3 regions of the Pseudonocardia sp. P1 genome follow, and region 3 is predicted to be linked to each of the others. Evidence: predicted binding sites of a transcription regulator. Region 3 holds the regulator's gene; each other region holds the start of a gene.
What was found. The regulator LexA, encoded in region 3, represses DNA repair genes until DNA is damaged. The targets are predictions, from matches to a motif close to CGAACACGTGTTCG.
Positions count from the first base shown of each region.

Region 1: PP1_RS26805 (CoA transferase subunit A) is a predicted target of LexA. The motif match lies at 3,303-3,316, and genes of this name have one in related genera.
Region 2: PP1_RS28775 (intein-containing Rv2578c family radical SAM protein) is a predicted target of LexA. The motif match lies at 1,654-1,667, and genes of this name have one in related genera.

Region 1 is NZ_ADUJ02000001.1:5,754,487-5,759,267, forward strand. It holds gene PP1_RS26790 (NAD(P)/FAD-dependent oxidoreductase) at 1-592, shown strand, start outside; gene PP1_RS26795 (cytochrome P450 family protein) at 632-1,843, shown strand; gene PP1_RS26800 (3-oxoacid CoA-transferase subunit B) at 1,886-2,512, opposite strand; gene PP1_RS26805 (CoA transferase subunit A) at 2,512-3,258, opposite strand; gene PP1_RS26810 (MOSC domain-containing protein) at 3,548-4,447, opposite strand; gene PP1_RS26815 (HAD hydrolase-like protein) at 4,493-4,781, opposite strand, start outside.
Region 2 is NZ_ADUJ02000001.1:6,199,213-6,203,993, forward strand. It holds gene PP1_RS28765 (class I SAM-dependent methyltransferase) at 1-69, shown strand, start outside; gene PP1_RS28770 (YibE/F family protein) at 71-1,567, opposite strand; gene PP1_RS28775 (intein-containing Rv2578c family radical SAM protein) at 1,669-3,684, shown strand; gene aspS (aspartate--tRNA ligase) at 3,741-4,781, shown strand, end outside.
Region 3 is NZ_ADUJ02000001.1:1,935,911-1,940,691, forward strand. It holds gene nrdR (transcriptional regulator NrdR) at 1-368, opposite strand, end outside; gene PP1_RS08450 (hypothetical protein) at 702-1,340, opposite strand; gene PP1_RS08455 (hypothetical protein) at 1,517-1,849, opposite strand; gene lexA (transcriptional repressor LexA) at 2,058-2,792, shown strand; gene PP1_RS08465 (hypothetical protein) at 2,818-3,951, opposite strand; gene hflX (GTPase HflX) at 4,029-4,781, opposite strand, start outside.

The DNA of each region.
Region 1 (4,781 bases), 3.8 Mb from region 3:
CTGGACCGCGCGGACGGTCGCCGGGCACGTCGTGCGGGCCGGCGCCGTCGTCGACGCCGCCGGGGCCTGGGCCGACGAGGTGGCCGGACTGGCCGGCGTCCCCGGCGCCGGGCTGGTGCCGCACCGCCGCACGATCGCCGCCTGCCCGGTCGCCGATCCGTCGGTGCTGCGCCCGGGCGGCGCGCCGCTCCCGCTGATCGCGGACGCGGCCGAGCGCTGGTACCTCAAGCCCGAGGCCGACGCCGTCCTGGTCTCACCCGCCGACGAGACCCCGCAACCGCCCGGCGACGCCCGTCCCGACGAGCTCGACGTCGCACTCGCGCTGGACCGGGTCGGCGAGGCGACCACCCTGGGCCTGCGGTCGGTGCGGACCGCCTGGGCCGGGCTGCGGACGTTCGCCCCGGACCGGGCCCCGGTGCTGGGTGCCCGCCCCGGTCACCCCGGCTTCCACCTCGTCGCGGGGCAGGGCGGTTCCGGGATCGAGTCCGCCCCGGCGCTGGCCGCCCTGGCCGCGTCGGTGATCCTCGGGCGGCCGGCCCCGGCGGACGTCGCACTGGACCCGGATGTGTGCTCCGTCACTCGTCTCGGCTGATGTAAGCGTTCGCTTACATGGTGCTGGCACCATGGGGACATGGCGCTGACCACCACCGGCACCGAGCCGCACGCCCTGTTCTCCGGCGACTTCTGGACCGACCCGCACCCCGCCTACGCGGCGCTGCGCGACGACGAGCCGGTGCGCGAGCTGGCGCTGCCGGACGGGAAGGCGTGGCTGATCACCCGCTACGCCGACGTCCGGGAGGCGTTCGTCGACCCGCGGCTGTCGAAGGACTGGCGCTACACGCTGCCGGCGGACCAGCGGGCCGAGCACGCCGCGGCGCCGACGCCGATGATGATCCTGATGGACCCGCCGGACCACACCCGGCTGCGGAAGCTGGTCAGCCGCTCGTTCACCGTCCGGCGCATGAACGAGCTGCAGCCGCGGGTCGAGGAGATCACCCAGGAACTGCTGGACCGGCTGCCCGCCGACCGGCCGGTCGACCTCATGCGTGAGTACGCGTTCCTCGTCCCGGTGCTCGTGATCTGCGAGCTGCTCGGCGTGCCTGCGGAGGACCGGGACCAGTTCTCCGCGTGGTCGTCGGTGATGGTCGACGACTCGCCGCAGGAGGAGAAGTTCGCCGCGATGGGCAGCCTGCACGGCTACCTGAGCGAGCTCATCGAGCGCAAGCGCACCGAGCCCGACGACGCGCTGCTCTCGTCGCTGCTCGCGGTCAGCGAGGCCGACGGCGACACGCTGTCCCACGAGGAGCTCGTCGCCATGGCGATGCTGCTGCTCATCGCCGGGCACGAGACGACGGTCAACCTGATCGGCAACGGCGTCCTGGCCCTCCTGACCCATCCCGGGGAGCGAGCGAGGCTGCAGGACGACCCGTCACTGATCACGTCGGCGGTGGAGGAGTTCCTGCGCTTCGAGTCGCCGGTGACGAACACGCCGATGCGGTTCGCGAGCGAGGACGTCACCTACTCCGGGGTGACCATCCCCGCCGGGTCGACGGTCATGCTCGGCCTGGCCGCGGCCAACCGGGACCCCGCGTGGACCGAGCGGGCCGAGGAACTCGACATCACCCGGGACGCGTCCGGCGGGGTGTTCTTCGGGCACGGCATCCACTTCTGCCTGGGGGCCCAGCTGGCACGCACCGAGGGACGGGTGGCGATCGGGAAGCTGGTCGCGCAGCGCCCGGACCTCGCGCTCGCCGTCGATCCGTCGGAGCTGACCTACCGCGAGTCGACCCTGGTCCGCGGGCTGACTGGGATGCCCGTGACTGTGGGCGCTGCGCGCTCGTGAGTGGTTGACGCGGTCAGGACCGCGACAACCACTCACGAGCCGTCAGGCCAGTGGGGCGCCGGTCTTCTCCCGCACCTCGTCGGCGGAGACGCCCGGGGCGGTCTCGACCAGCGCGAGACCGTCGGGTGTCACGTCGATGACGGCGAGGTCGGTGACGATCCGGGTGACGCAGCCCAGGCCGGTGATCGGCAGCGAGCAGCGCTCGACGATCTTCGGCGACCCGTCCTTCGAGACGTGGTCCATCATCACGACGACGCGCCGGGCGCCGTGCACGAGGTCCATCGCGCCGCCCATCCCCTTGATCATCTTGCCGGGGACGGCCCAGTTCGCGAGATCGCCGTTCGCCGCGACCTCCATGCCGCCGAGGACGGCGACGTCGAGCTTCCCGGCCCGGATCTGGCCGAAGCTCTCCGCGGACCCGAAGTAGGCGGCGCCGTCGGCGACGGTGACGGTCTCCTTGCCGGCGTTGATCAGGTCGGGGTCGATCTCGTCGTCGGTGGGGTAGGGACCGACGCCGAGGATCCCGTTCTCCGAGTGCAGGACCACCGTGCGGCCGTCGGGGATGTGCCCGGGGACCAGGGTGGGCATGCCGATGCCGAGGTTCACGTACGACCCGTCCGGGAGCTCCTCGGCGACCCGGGCGGCCATCTCGTCGCGTGTCAGGGCCATCAGCCGCTCACCGTCCTGAACTCGACCGGCTTCTCCACGCCGGGCACGTGCAGGACGCGCTGGACGTGGATGCCGGGGGTGTGCACGTGGTCCGGGTCGATCTCGCCCGGCTCGACCAGGTGCTCGACCTGCGCGATCGTGACCCGGCCCGCGGCGGCCGCGTCCGGGTTGAAGTTCCGCGCCGAACGCCGGAACACGAGGTTGCCGTGCCGGTCGCCCTTCCAGGCGTGGACCAGCCCGAAGTCGGGGGTCAGCGCGCGCTCGAGGACGTAGGACACGCCGTCGAACTCGCGGACCTCCTTCTCGGGCGACATGACCGCGACGGAGCCGTCGGGTGCGTAGCGCCAGGGGAGGCCGCCGTCGGCGACGAGCGTGCCGACGCCGGCCGGGGTGTAGAACGCCGGGATCCCCGCGCCCCCGGCGCGCAGCCGCTCGGCGAGCGTGCCCTGCGGGGTCAGCTCCAGCTCCAGCTCGCCGCCCAGGTACTGGCGGGCGAACTCCTTGTTGTTACCGACGTAGGAGCCGATCGTGCGCCGGATCCGGCCGGCGGACAGCAGGGTGCCGAGGCCGAAGCCGTCGACGCCGAGGTTGTTCGAGATCGTCTCCAGATCGGTCGCGCCCTGCTCCAGCAGGGCGGCGATCAGCACCGTCGGGACGCCCGACATGCCGAACCCGCCGACCGCGAGCGACGCGCCGTCGCCGATGTCGGCGACCGCGTCCGCGGCGGATGCCACCACCTTGTCCATCACGCACCTCCGTCGGACGCGACGGTACCGCAGTGTGCGATCTGCGGACAAGCGTTCGCTGTGCGAACGCCATCGGTGCCGACGGAGCGCGGGCGTGCGCCGTCGCGTAGCCAGGCCCGCTCCGTCCGGCGGCCGTCTCGAGCCGGAGCACCCCGTCGTCTGTCCGTGCGCCCCGGCGCCGGCTCACGCACCCGTCGCGTGGGGTGCGCCCCCACGTGACGGGGTGCGCCGCCACGTGACGGGTGCGCCGACGGCGACGGGGTGCGCCGACCGGGTGCCGGGCGCGGGGTCAGGCCGCGGTGGGGGCCTCGTGCTCGTCGCCGACCGCGATCTCCCCGTCGGTGACGACGTCGGCGTACACCCCGGCGCACGCCCAGACCCCGCCGATCTGCGGGATCTCGATCCGGTTGTGCTTGGCGATGGTCCGCAGGGTGCCGGGGTCGCGGGGCAGGTCGCCCTGCGCCAGCGTCGTCATCACGCACCGCATGGTGGCGAACGAGTACCGCACGGCGACGCCGCCGATGGTGCCGTCCGATCCCGGCCAGTCGTTCTCGAGGAAGCCGGCGTCCTCGCCGCGCAGGACGACGTTCGGGCGGTAGCGGCGCGGGTCGAAGGTCGCGTCCGGGGCGAGCTCGCGCAGCCGGTCCAGTGTGGACTCGGTGAGCACGTGCAGTGTGGACAGGTCGAAGAAGGTGCCCGGCGCGCCGAACGCGGAGACGTCGAACCGGCTGACCCGCTCGCCGGTGTCCTCGTGCCGGGCGGTGGTGCCCTCGATCAGCTGCCCGGGGGCGAGCTGGTCGATCGGGAGGTCGTCGAACTCCGGCCAGACCTCCTCGAACTGGCTGCCCTCCGGTGGCTCGGCGATGAGCCGGACCTCGCGGTCGAGGATCGCGGAGAGCGCCGTGTCGATCCCCGGGTCGTCGGAGCGCAGCATCGAGCCGTCCGGGAAGCGGATCTCCACCTCGGGCAGCGGGCGGCCCGGTTCCGGCTCGGCGGCGAACCGCGCGGAGAAGTCGAGCAGGCCCGACCACAGGCGCGGGACCTTGGCGCTCGCGACGGTGCCCGACTCGACGTCGTACACCGCCAGTGCCCGGTCGCCCAGCAGCCCGCGGCCGGTCACCACCGACCGTTCCACGGACTCGCCGAGCATGGATTTCACCGGGTACCGGTGCAGTGAGACGACCGTCATACCTCGGTGTCTACCGGTCGCGAACGGGCCGGCGAAAGGAAGTCCTCAGCCGAGGAGCGCGACCCGGAGATCGTCCGCGGATGCGTACACGATCTCGGCACCCGCGGCTTCCAGCTCGCCCGGCTCGGCGTAGCCCCAGCCCGCGCCGGCGCAGCGGAGGCCGTGCTCGGCCGACCCCTCGACGTCGTGCAGCCGGTCGCCGACCATCAGCGGCTCGTCCACACCGGACGGGTTCCCCAGCCGGCGCAGCGCCTCGGCGACCACGGCGCCCTTGGTCGGGCGGTCGGCGGTGCGGGTGTCGCCGACGATCTCGGTGAACAGGTCGGTCCAGCCG
Region 2 (4,781 bases), 4.3 Mb from region 3:
GAGCTGGAGGTCGTCGCCCACCACGAGGGCGGCGGGGAGGCGCACCTGGTGGCGCGCCGGCCCGCCTGAGTCAGCGACGGGCGGCGACGAGCGCCGCGAGACCGGTCGTCACCGGCACCGCGGCGACCAGCCCGATGCTGCCGACCAGCGTCCGGACGATCTCGGTCGCGACGTCCTGGCTGGTCAGGACCTCCGTCACGCCGCCGGCCGCGACGGAGAACAGCAGCAGCAACGGCAGCGCGGCGCCGGCGTAGGCCAGCACGAGGGTGTTCACCGCCGACGCCACGTGGTCGCGGCCGATCCGCATCCCGGCGGCGAACAGCTCGCGGGGCCCGAGCCGCGGGTTCGCCGCACCGAGCTCCCAGACCGCCGACGCCTGGGTGACCGTCACGTCGTCGAGCGCACCGAGCGCGCCGATCACGAGCCCGGCCAGGACCAGGCCGCGCGGGTCGATCGGGACGCCGGGGCCGAGCGTCCCGATCAGGTTGGCCGTCGTGTCGTCCAGCCCGGTGAGCCGGGTGGCCGCGGTGAAGGCGTAGCCGAGCACGCCGATCAGGGCCAGCGACGCGAGCGTCCCCAGTACCGCGCACGACGTACGGGCGCTGAACCCGTGGGTCAGGTACAGCACCACGAACATGATCAGGCACGACCCGGTGACGGCCACCGCGAGCGGTGACCCGCCCGACAGGATCGCCGGCAGGACGAACCACAGCAGCACGGCGAAGCTGAGCAGCAGGCCCACCAGGGCGGCGAACCCGCGCAGCCGCCCCAGCAGCACGACGGCCACCGCGAACGCCGCCGCCAGCCAGCCCAGCGCGGGCCCGCGCTGGAAGTCGTTGAGCTGGTACGAGCCCGCCTCGTCCGGGTTCCCGCCGGACCAGGCCATCGTCACCGGGTCGCCGACGGCGAACCGCGGGCTGGACGGCTCGGTCGGGACGAGCTGCACGAGGTCCCGCCCGGCGCGGGGGCCGTCGGTCATCCGGACGGTGACGCCGGTGCAGGCCCCGTCGCCGGAGCCGGGGGAGCAGTCCGCGACCTGGACGGACTGCACGTCGCCGTGCACCTGCTCGGTCGGCGGCAGCTCGGGTGCCGGGACCGGCCCCGGCCACAGCAGGACGAGACCGGTGAGGGTCGCGAGGGCGCAGGGGACGAGCAGCGCGACGAGGAGGTTCCGCACCCGGCGGCCTGCGGGGGAGGGGGCGCCGTGTCCGTGTCCGTGGCCGTGCCCGGTGCCGGCGTGGTCCTCCTCGGCCCGGCGTCGCGCCGCACGGCGCCCGGTGCCGGTCGGGGCGCCGGCGGGCACCGGCCCGGTGGCGTACCCGCCGCCGTGCTCCTGCCCGGCGCCCTCCGCTCCCGGGGCCCACGGCGCGTCGGGACGACGACCGGCCCGCTCCGGCGGCGGGCCACCGGGACCGGGACGCCCCGGCACGGGCGGTGTCGCACGGGGCCGGGGGACACCGTGCCCGTGGCCGTCGCCGGGCTCGGGACGGCGCCGCCTGCCGGACGGCTGCCCGCCCCGCGGGTCCCCGGGGTACGGGTGCCGCGGGCCGGGATCGTCGGGATGCACGTCCGCATCCTCGCAAGCGATCACCGCACCGCCGACCGGTCCTCGCCCGGAGGCGGCCGCCGGGCGACGACCGGTTGCCCGGCGTTCGAACTTGTGTTCGAATGACTCTCGTGCGGTGGAACGGGCAGCAGGTGGGAATCGACGGGATCGGCGCGGACGCGGCGCTGCCGGGGATGCGCGGGTTGCTGCGCACGGTGCGTACGCCGGAGTTCGCGGGGACGGTGTTCCACGAGGTGGAGGCGCGGTCGGTGCTGAACCGGGTGGCGTCGTCCTCGCCGGTGCCGTTCGGGTGGACGGTGAACCCGTACCGCGGCTGCTCCCACGCGTGCACCTACTGCCTCGCGGGCGACACCCCGGTGCTGACGGCCGACGGCCGGTCCCGCCCGATCGGGGAGCTCCGCCCGGGCGACGAGGTGGTCGGCACCACGTCCGACGGGCGGGGCCGCCGCCGGTTCGTCCGCACCCCGGTGCTCGCGCACTGGTCCACCCGGCGCCGCGCCCAGCGGGTGTCCCTGACCGACGGCACGGTGCTGGTCACCTCGGCCGAGCACCGCTTCCTGACCGGCGAGGGCTGGGCCCACGTGCGGCCGGGGCGGTGCCGGGCCTCGGCGGACCGTCCGCACCTGCGCCCCGGCTCCGCGCTGGTGGGGCCCGGCGCGGCGGCGATGCCCCGCGGTGCCCGGCCGCCCGGCTACGACGAGGGCTACCTCTGCGGTCTGGTCCGGGCCGACGCGGTCCGGTCCCGGGTGACGGCCGAGGCGTTCCCGTCGGCGTGGGTGGAGCTGGAGGCGGTCGCCCGCGCCCACCACCTGATCGGCGAACCGGCACGGGCCGCCGCACCGTCGGCGGCCCCGGCCGTGGCGCAGCGGCCGTCGCCCACGGTGTGGCCGGAGCACCCCGGGCCGGGCTGGTCGGCGGGATTCGTCGGCGGTGTGCTCGACGCCTGCGGCCAGGTCTCGGCGGGGGTGCTGCGGATCGTCCCGGGCGACGAGCAGCTCACCCGGGCCACGGTCGGGGCGGTGCGCCGGCTCGGGTTCCGGGTGGCGTCCGAACCGTCCGGGCGGCCGGGTGCGCGCGCGTTGCGGGTGCTCGGCGGCGCGGCGGAGCAGCTGCGGCTGGTCGCGGTCGCGGACCCGGCCGTCGCGCGGGTCCGCGACGTCACCGGTGCACTCGTCGAGGAGCCGCCGGAGGGGGCCCCGCAGGTCACCGGTGTTCACGACACCGGCCGGGTGGTCCCGATGTACGACATCACCACCGGCACCGGTGACTTCGTCGCGGCCGGGGTCGTCAGCCACAACTGCTTCGCCCGCAACACCCACACCTACCTCGACCTCGACGCGGGCGCGGACTTCGACTCCCAGATCGTGGTGAAGATGAACGCCGCCCGGGTGCTGGAGCGTGAGCTGGCGCGGCCGTCGTGGCGGCGGGAGCACGTCGCGATGGGCACCAACACCGACCCGTACCAGCGGGCCGAGGGCCGCTACCGGCTGATGCCCGGGGTGATCGGTGCGCTCGCCCGGTCCGGCACACCGTTCTCGATCCTGACCAAGGGCACCGTGCTGACCCGGGACCTGCCGGACCTGGCCGCGGCGAACCGGGACGTCCGGGTCGGCACGGGCGTCTCGGTCGCGTTGCTCGACCGGGAGCTGCAGGCGCGCCTGGAACCGGGGACGCCGAGCCCGCGGGCCCGGCTCGACCTGGTCCGGCGGATCACGGAGGCGGGCCTGCCGTGCGGGGTGATGGTCGCGCCCGTCCTGCCGTGGCTCACGGACTCGGCCGAGGCGCTCGACGCGCTGCTCGGGGAGATCGCCGCGGCCGGTGCCTGCCGTGCCACCGTGCTCGCGCTGCACCTGCGGCCCGGGACCCGCGAGTGGTTCCTGCAGTGGCTGGGCCGCGAGTACCCGGCCCTGCTGCCCCGCTACGAGAAGCTCTACCGCCGGGGGGCGACGGCCGACCGCGAGTACCGCGCCGCACTCCGGAGCCGCGCCGCGCCCCTGCTGGCCCGGCACGGCCTGGACGGTCCGGAGGCCGATCCGGGCGACCCCGGCTGGACCCGTCAGGAACCGGCCGCACCCCCGCCACGGGAGCCTCGCGACGAGCAACTCAGCCTGCTGTGACCCGACGGCAAGCCTGGTGACGGGCCGGTCGGGGGCGGCGGATAGCCTTGTCCGCCGTGATGCGAACCCACCCTGTCGGCACGCTGCGTGCCGAGAACGCCGGCCAGACCGTGACCCTCGCCGGATGGGTGGCCCGCCGCCGCGATCACGGCGGCGTGATCTTCATCGACCTCCGGGACCGGTCCGGTTCCGCGCAGGTCGTGTTCCGCGAGGGCGAGATGGCCGAGCGGGCCCACCGGCTGCGGTCGGAGTTCTGCGTGCAGGTCGTCGGCGAGGTCGTCCGGCGCCCCGAGGGCAACGAGAACTCCGAGCTGCCCACCGGCGACATCGAGGTCACGGTCACCGGGCTGACCGTGCTGTCCGAGGCCGCGCCGCTGCCGTTCCCGATCGACGAGCACACCGGGGTCGGCGAGGAGATCCGGCTGACCCACCGCTACCTGGACCTGCGCCGCTCCGGCCCGGCGTCGGCGATGAAGCTGCGCAGCGACGTCAACAAGGCCGCCCGCGACGTGCTCGCCGCCGAGGACTTCATCGAGGTCGAGACGCCGACCCTGACCCGGTCCACCCCGGAGGGCGCCCGCGACTTCGTCGTCCCGGCCCGGCTGCGTCCCGGTTCCTGGTACGCGCTGCCGCAGAGCCCGCAGCTGTTCAAGCAGCTGCTCATGGTCGGTGGCCTGGAGCGCTACTACCAGATCGCGCGCTGCTACCGCGACGAGGACTTCCGCGCCGACCGCCAGCCCGAGTTCACCCAGCTCGACATCGAGATGAGCTTCGTCGAGCAGGACGACGTCATCGCGCTGGCCGAGAAGGTGCTCGTCGCGCTGTGGAAGCTGGTCGGCTACGACATCCCGGCGCCGATCCCGCGCATGAGCTACGCCGAGGCGATGTCCCGCTACGGCTCGGACAAGCCCGACCTGCGGTTCGGCTTCGAGCTGACCGAGCTGACGTCGTACTTCGCGGACACCGGGTTCCGGGTCTTCCAGAACCCCTACGTCGGCGCCGTCGTCATGCCGGGCGGCGCCTCGCAGCCGCGCAAGGTGCTCGACGGCTGGCAGGAGTGGGCCAAGCAGCGCGGTGCCCGCGGCCTGGCCTACGTG
Region 3 (4,781 bases):
CGCAGGTACGCGACCTCGTCGAGATCGCGCAACGGTCCGAGGATCGCCAGCCCCACCTCGTGGCTGGGAATCTCGGCCGCCCCGCGGGCACGCACCGTCTCCTCGACCCTGTGGGCGAGCTGCTGCAGGTCGTCCTCGTCGACCGGCCGGCCCTGACACGCCCGCCGAACCCCTCCGACCACCTTCTGGCGGCTGAAGGGCTCGCTCACCCCGCTGCGCTTGACGACGGCGAGCACGGTCTCCTCGACCGTGGTGAACCGGCGACCGCACGCGGTGCAGGACCGGCGACGGCGGGTACACGTCCCGTCGTCGGCGGTCCGGGAATCGATCACCCGCGAGTCCGGGTGGCGGCAGAAGGGGCAACGCACGACGTACCCACCCTCTTTCTCCCGCGACCTACCGGAGACTCTCCGCGATGACCTGTTCCCCAACCCGTGGGAGAACGACACCAATGTAACCCCTACATCTAGGGGTGCGCCATCCCAGGGGCGGCGCGGCGCCGAGCTTCGCCCGATCGGGACCCGAAGCCTCGCACACCGGCTCCCGGCCCCCGCCGACAGCAACCGATCATGAACGGATGCATACGCCCTGATCAGGTCGTGCACGCCGGCGCCGTCCGCCGTCCGTCGCCCCGGAACGACCGCGCCGGACGGCCACCCGGTTCCGCGACACGCCGGTGTGTCGCGCCCGGCGGCCACCGGTCAGCGTCCGGTCGCCGCCGTCACGACCGGCCCCGCCGGGCTCGCGGGGGCCGTCGCGCCGCCGGCGTTCCACCCGGCGGCCGCGTCACCCAGCAGCCCGAGCACCAGGACGGCGGTTGCCGCGCACAGCGCGACCGCCACCCCGGCCAGCAGCCGGGAGCCCCGCGTGTGCGCCTGCGCCTGCCGCGTCCGGCGACGCGCCGGGGCGACGCACCGGCGGTGCAGCGGACGGACCGTACGCGGCGCGGGCACGGACGACGGGTCCGCCGCCACCGGCCGCCGGTCACGCCCGGGGACCCCCGCCGTCCGCCACGCCGGTGCCGCGCCCGGGACGACCGGCACACCGTGGACGGTGCGGCGCCCAGTGCGCTCCGGACGGTCGTGGCCGCCCTCGGCCCGCTCGATGCCGGCCCAGCGGAGCGCGGCACGCTCGGCCGCCGACAGCCGGCGGACGCCCTCGGCCACCGGCACCGCCCGGCCCTCGACGGGGTCGGCGTCGCGCAGCGCCGCCGTGGAGCGGCCCCCGCCCGCGCAGACCGGCCGGACCGGGCGCCTGCGCTCACGCGGTCCGGCGGAGCGCGTTCCCCGCGCCGTCTCGCGGGTCCCCCGCGCCACGTCACGCACGTCGAGCTCTCGCATGGCTCCTCCTGCTCCTCGCCGTCGGCGCCCGGCCACACCCGGCCGCGCGCCCTGCTCACCCCCGACCGGCCCTTCCCCGAGCCCGGTCGAACGGGTGTACGAGCTGTGTAGCACCGGCCCCCGGCAGAAACGGGGGGCCGCCGGCGGGCGCCCGCGGGCCCGCCGACGCCGGCGGGTCAGCGACCCGTGGACACGGCCGCCGGAGCGACCGGGACGACGCCGGCGGTGGCGACCTCGGCCAGCAGGCCCAGCCCGACGACCGCCGTGGCGGAGGCGACCAGCACGCCCACGGCGGCGACCGCCCGGTGCAGCACGGAGGGCGCACCCGCCGACCCCGCCGAGCGCGCACCCGGCGGCATCCGGACCGCCGCAGGCGTCGCGGAGGACACCCGGACCGTCGTCCCACACGGCGGCGGCGGCACCGCGAGCGGCGCCGCCCGAACCAGCTCCGCGGTGACCGGCGGGCGGACACCGCCGGGGACCACCCGCACCTCCGTCGTCGCGCTCACGATCTCCACCCCTCCCGGTCTCCGGCGCTGCACGGGCGCCGGACCGAAGTCGTCGAATCGATGTTCGATCGAACGCCTGTGCGATGTTCTACCACCGGGGTCCGACGGAATCCACGACACGCCCGGCACGAACTTCGAACGCATGTTTGGCGGACGGCCCGGACTTGGCTAGTGTTCGTGCCGGTAGATCCTCGAGGAGGCGAATGCGATGGCAGCGGACGAGTCCGGAGGCGGTGCGCCCGCCGGGCCGGGATCCGCGGACGTCCGGGAGTTCCCCGAGCCCCCGGCCGACACCCGTGGGCTGACCCCGCGGCAGCGGAAGGTCCTGTCGGTGATCCGGGACTGGGTGGACCGGTACGGGTACCCGCCGAGCGTGCGCGAGATCGGGGACGCGGTGGGGCTGACCTCCACCTCCTCGGTGCACCACCAGCTGCGGACCCTGGAGCGGAAGGGCTTCCTCCGCCGGGACCCGAACCGGACCCGGGCGGTCGACGTCCGGAGCCCGGAGCAGGCCGCGGCGGGCGACGGCGCCGACGCGGACACCGAGGCGGTCCGGTCCGAGCGCCCGGCACCGGCCTTCGTGCCGCTGCTCGGTGACATCGCAGCGGGCGGGCCGATCCTCGCCGAGCAGGCCGTGCAGGACGTGTTCCCGCTCCCGCGGGAGATCGTCGGCGAGGGCACGTTGTTCCTGCTCAACGTCAAGGGCGACTCGATGGTCGACGCCGCGATCACCGACGGGGACTGGGTCGTCGTCCGGCAGCAGCCGGTCGCCGAGCAGGGCGAGGTCGTGGCCGCGATGATCGACGGCGAGGCGACGGTGAAGACGTTCCGCCGCAAGGACGGGCACATCTGGCTGATGCCGGCGAACGAGGCGTACGACCCGATCCCGGGGGACGACGCGTCGATCCTGGGCCGGGTCGTCGCGGTCATGCGCCGGCTCTGAGGCGCGGGACCGGGCCGTCGGCGGATCAGCTCCGCCGGCGGCCGTGCAGGACCATCGCGCCGATCCCGGCCAGCAGCAACACCCCGAGCACCCCGGCCCCGGCGACGGCGGGCAGCCACGGCGGGAACGACCCGGTGCGGGGCACCTCCGCCGGTTGCGCGACCACGGGGGCCGCCGCGGCGGTCGCGGCCGTCGCCACGCCGGGCACGGCCCGGACGCCCGCCGGCGAGAGCCCGCGGGCCTCCGAGCCGGAGTGCAGCGTCCCGCGGCCGTCGAGGGCCACCGCCTCCCCCTGGGCCTCGTCCGGCAGCGGCACCGGCAGCGGCGCTGCGCGCAGGGCCTCGACGAGCGCGTCCGCGGAGACCCGGCCGTCCGGTGGCGGGCGCAGCGGGAACACCCACGCGTCGGTGTAGGTCCGCAGCGCGGCGACCCGGCCACCGTCGGCGCCGGGAGGGCCGACCGCTCCCCCGGTGACCGTCCGGGTCCCGGTGGCGCCGAGCGGGCCGCCGGACGTGGCGGAGTACGGGAGGACCACCTCGCCGACCCGGTCCAGCGTGACCGGTGTGGCGCCGCCGTCGAGCGGGCCGGCGGGCCGGTACACCCCGGCCGCGCCGGTGGTCTTCGCGACGATCAGCGGGGTCCCGTCGTCGGCGAGGAGGATCGCCTCGGCGTCGCGCGGCCCGTCCGGGTAGACGAGGTCGTGCGCCCGCGCGGGCCCGGACACCGGCAGCTCGACCAGGCGCACCGTGCCGCGGTCGCCGCGGTTGTCGCCGATGTCGGCGAGCCAGAGGGTCCCGTCGGGTGTCGCACCGAGGTCCTCGACGTCGGTGACCCGGACACCGGTGTCCCGGATCTCGGTGACCGCGCAGGTCACCGGGTCGAGCGTGAGGACCTCGCCGGTTCCGCCGCCGTCGACGATCGCCCGGTACCGCACCGGGCCCGCTCCCGGTGGGCCCTCGGCGACCAGCCCGGAGAGCTCGGCGGCCCGCGGGTCCTCGGCCGTGCAGACCGGACGCGGCGCTGCCGGCCCGGGTGCGGCCCCGGTCCGTGGCGGGGCCCCCGGGACCGCGTCCGGCGCGGCGTGCGCCGCCGTCACCCCGCCGGCTCCGGCACCGCTGATGCCGAGGACGATCCCGAGCGCGACGGCGACCGGCCCCACACGGATCCTGCTCCGCCGGGGCCGGGACATGCAGGGCCGGGACGTGCGGGGCCGGGACGTGCGGGGGCCCCTCGGGCTCAGTGCCCTGCCGCCGTCGCGGGCAGGTCGGTGCCCGCAGGATCGGTGTCCGCGGGCACCGTCGCGGTCCCGCCGACGGCGTACGGGAGCACCGCGGTGCCGAGCTCCGGGCCGACCCGGGCGCGGACCCGGGTGCCCTCACCGGTGTGCTCCTCGGCGAGTACCTCGCCCTCGTCGTGGAGCCGGGCCACGAGCGCACCCTCGGTGTAGGGCAGCAGCAGGTCGACCTCGTACTCGGGGCGCGGGAGCAGCTCCGCGATCCGGTCGCGGAGCTTCCCGATGCCGCTGCCGTCGTGCGCGGAGACGAACACCGCCTCCGGCTGGGCGTGCCGCAGCCGGGCCAGTGCGAGGTCACCGGCGGCGTCGACCTTGTTGATCACCAGGAGCTCGCGCGGCATGGTGCCGCCCTGCTCCTCGCCGATCTCCACGAGGACCTGCCGGACCGCGGCGATCTGGTCGTCGGGCAGCGGGTCGGAGCCGTCGACGACGTGCACCAGCAGGTCCGCCCGGGCCGCCTCCTCCAGCGTCGAGCGGAACGCCTCGACGAGCTGGTGCGGCAGGTGCCGCACGAAACCGACCGTGTCGGTGAGGGTGTAGGCGCGGCCGTCGGGCGTCTCGGAGCGGCGCGTCGTCGGGTCCAGCGTCGCGAACAGCGAGTCCTGGACCAGGACCCCGGCGTCGGTCAGCTGGTTGAGGAGGCTGGACTTTCCGGCGTTGGTGTAGCCGACGATCGCGACCGACGGGACCTCGTT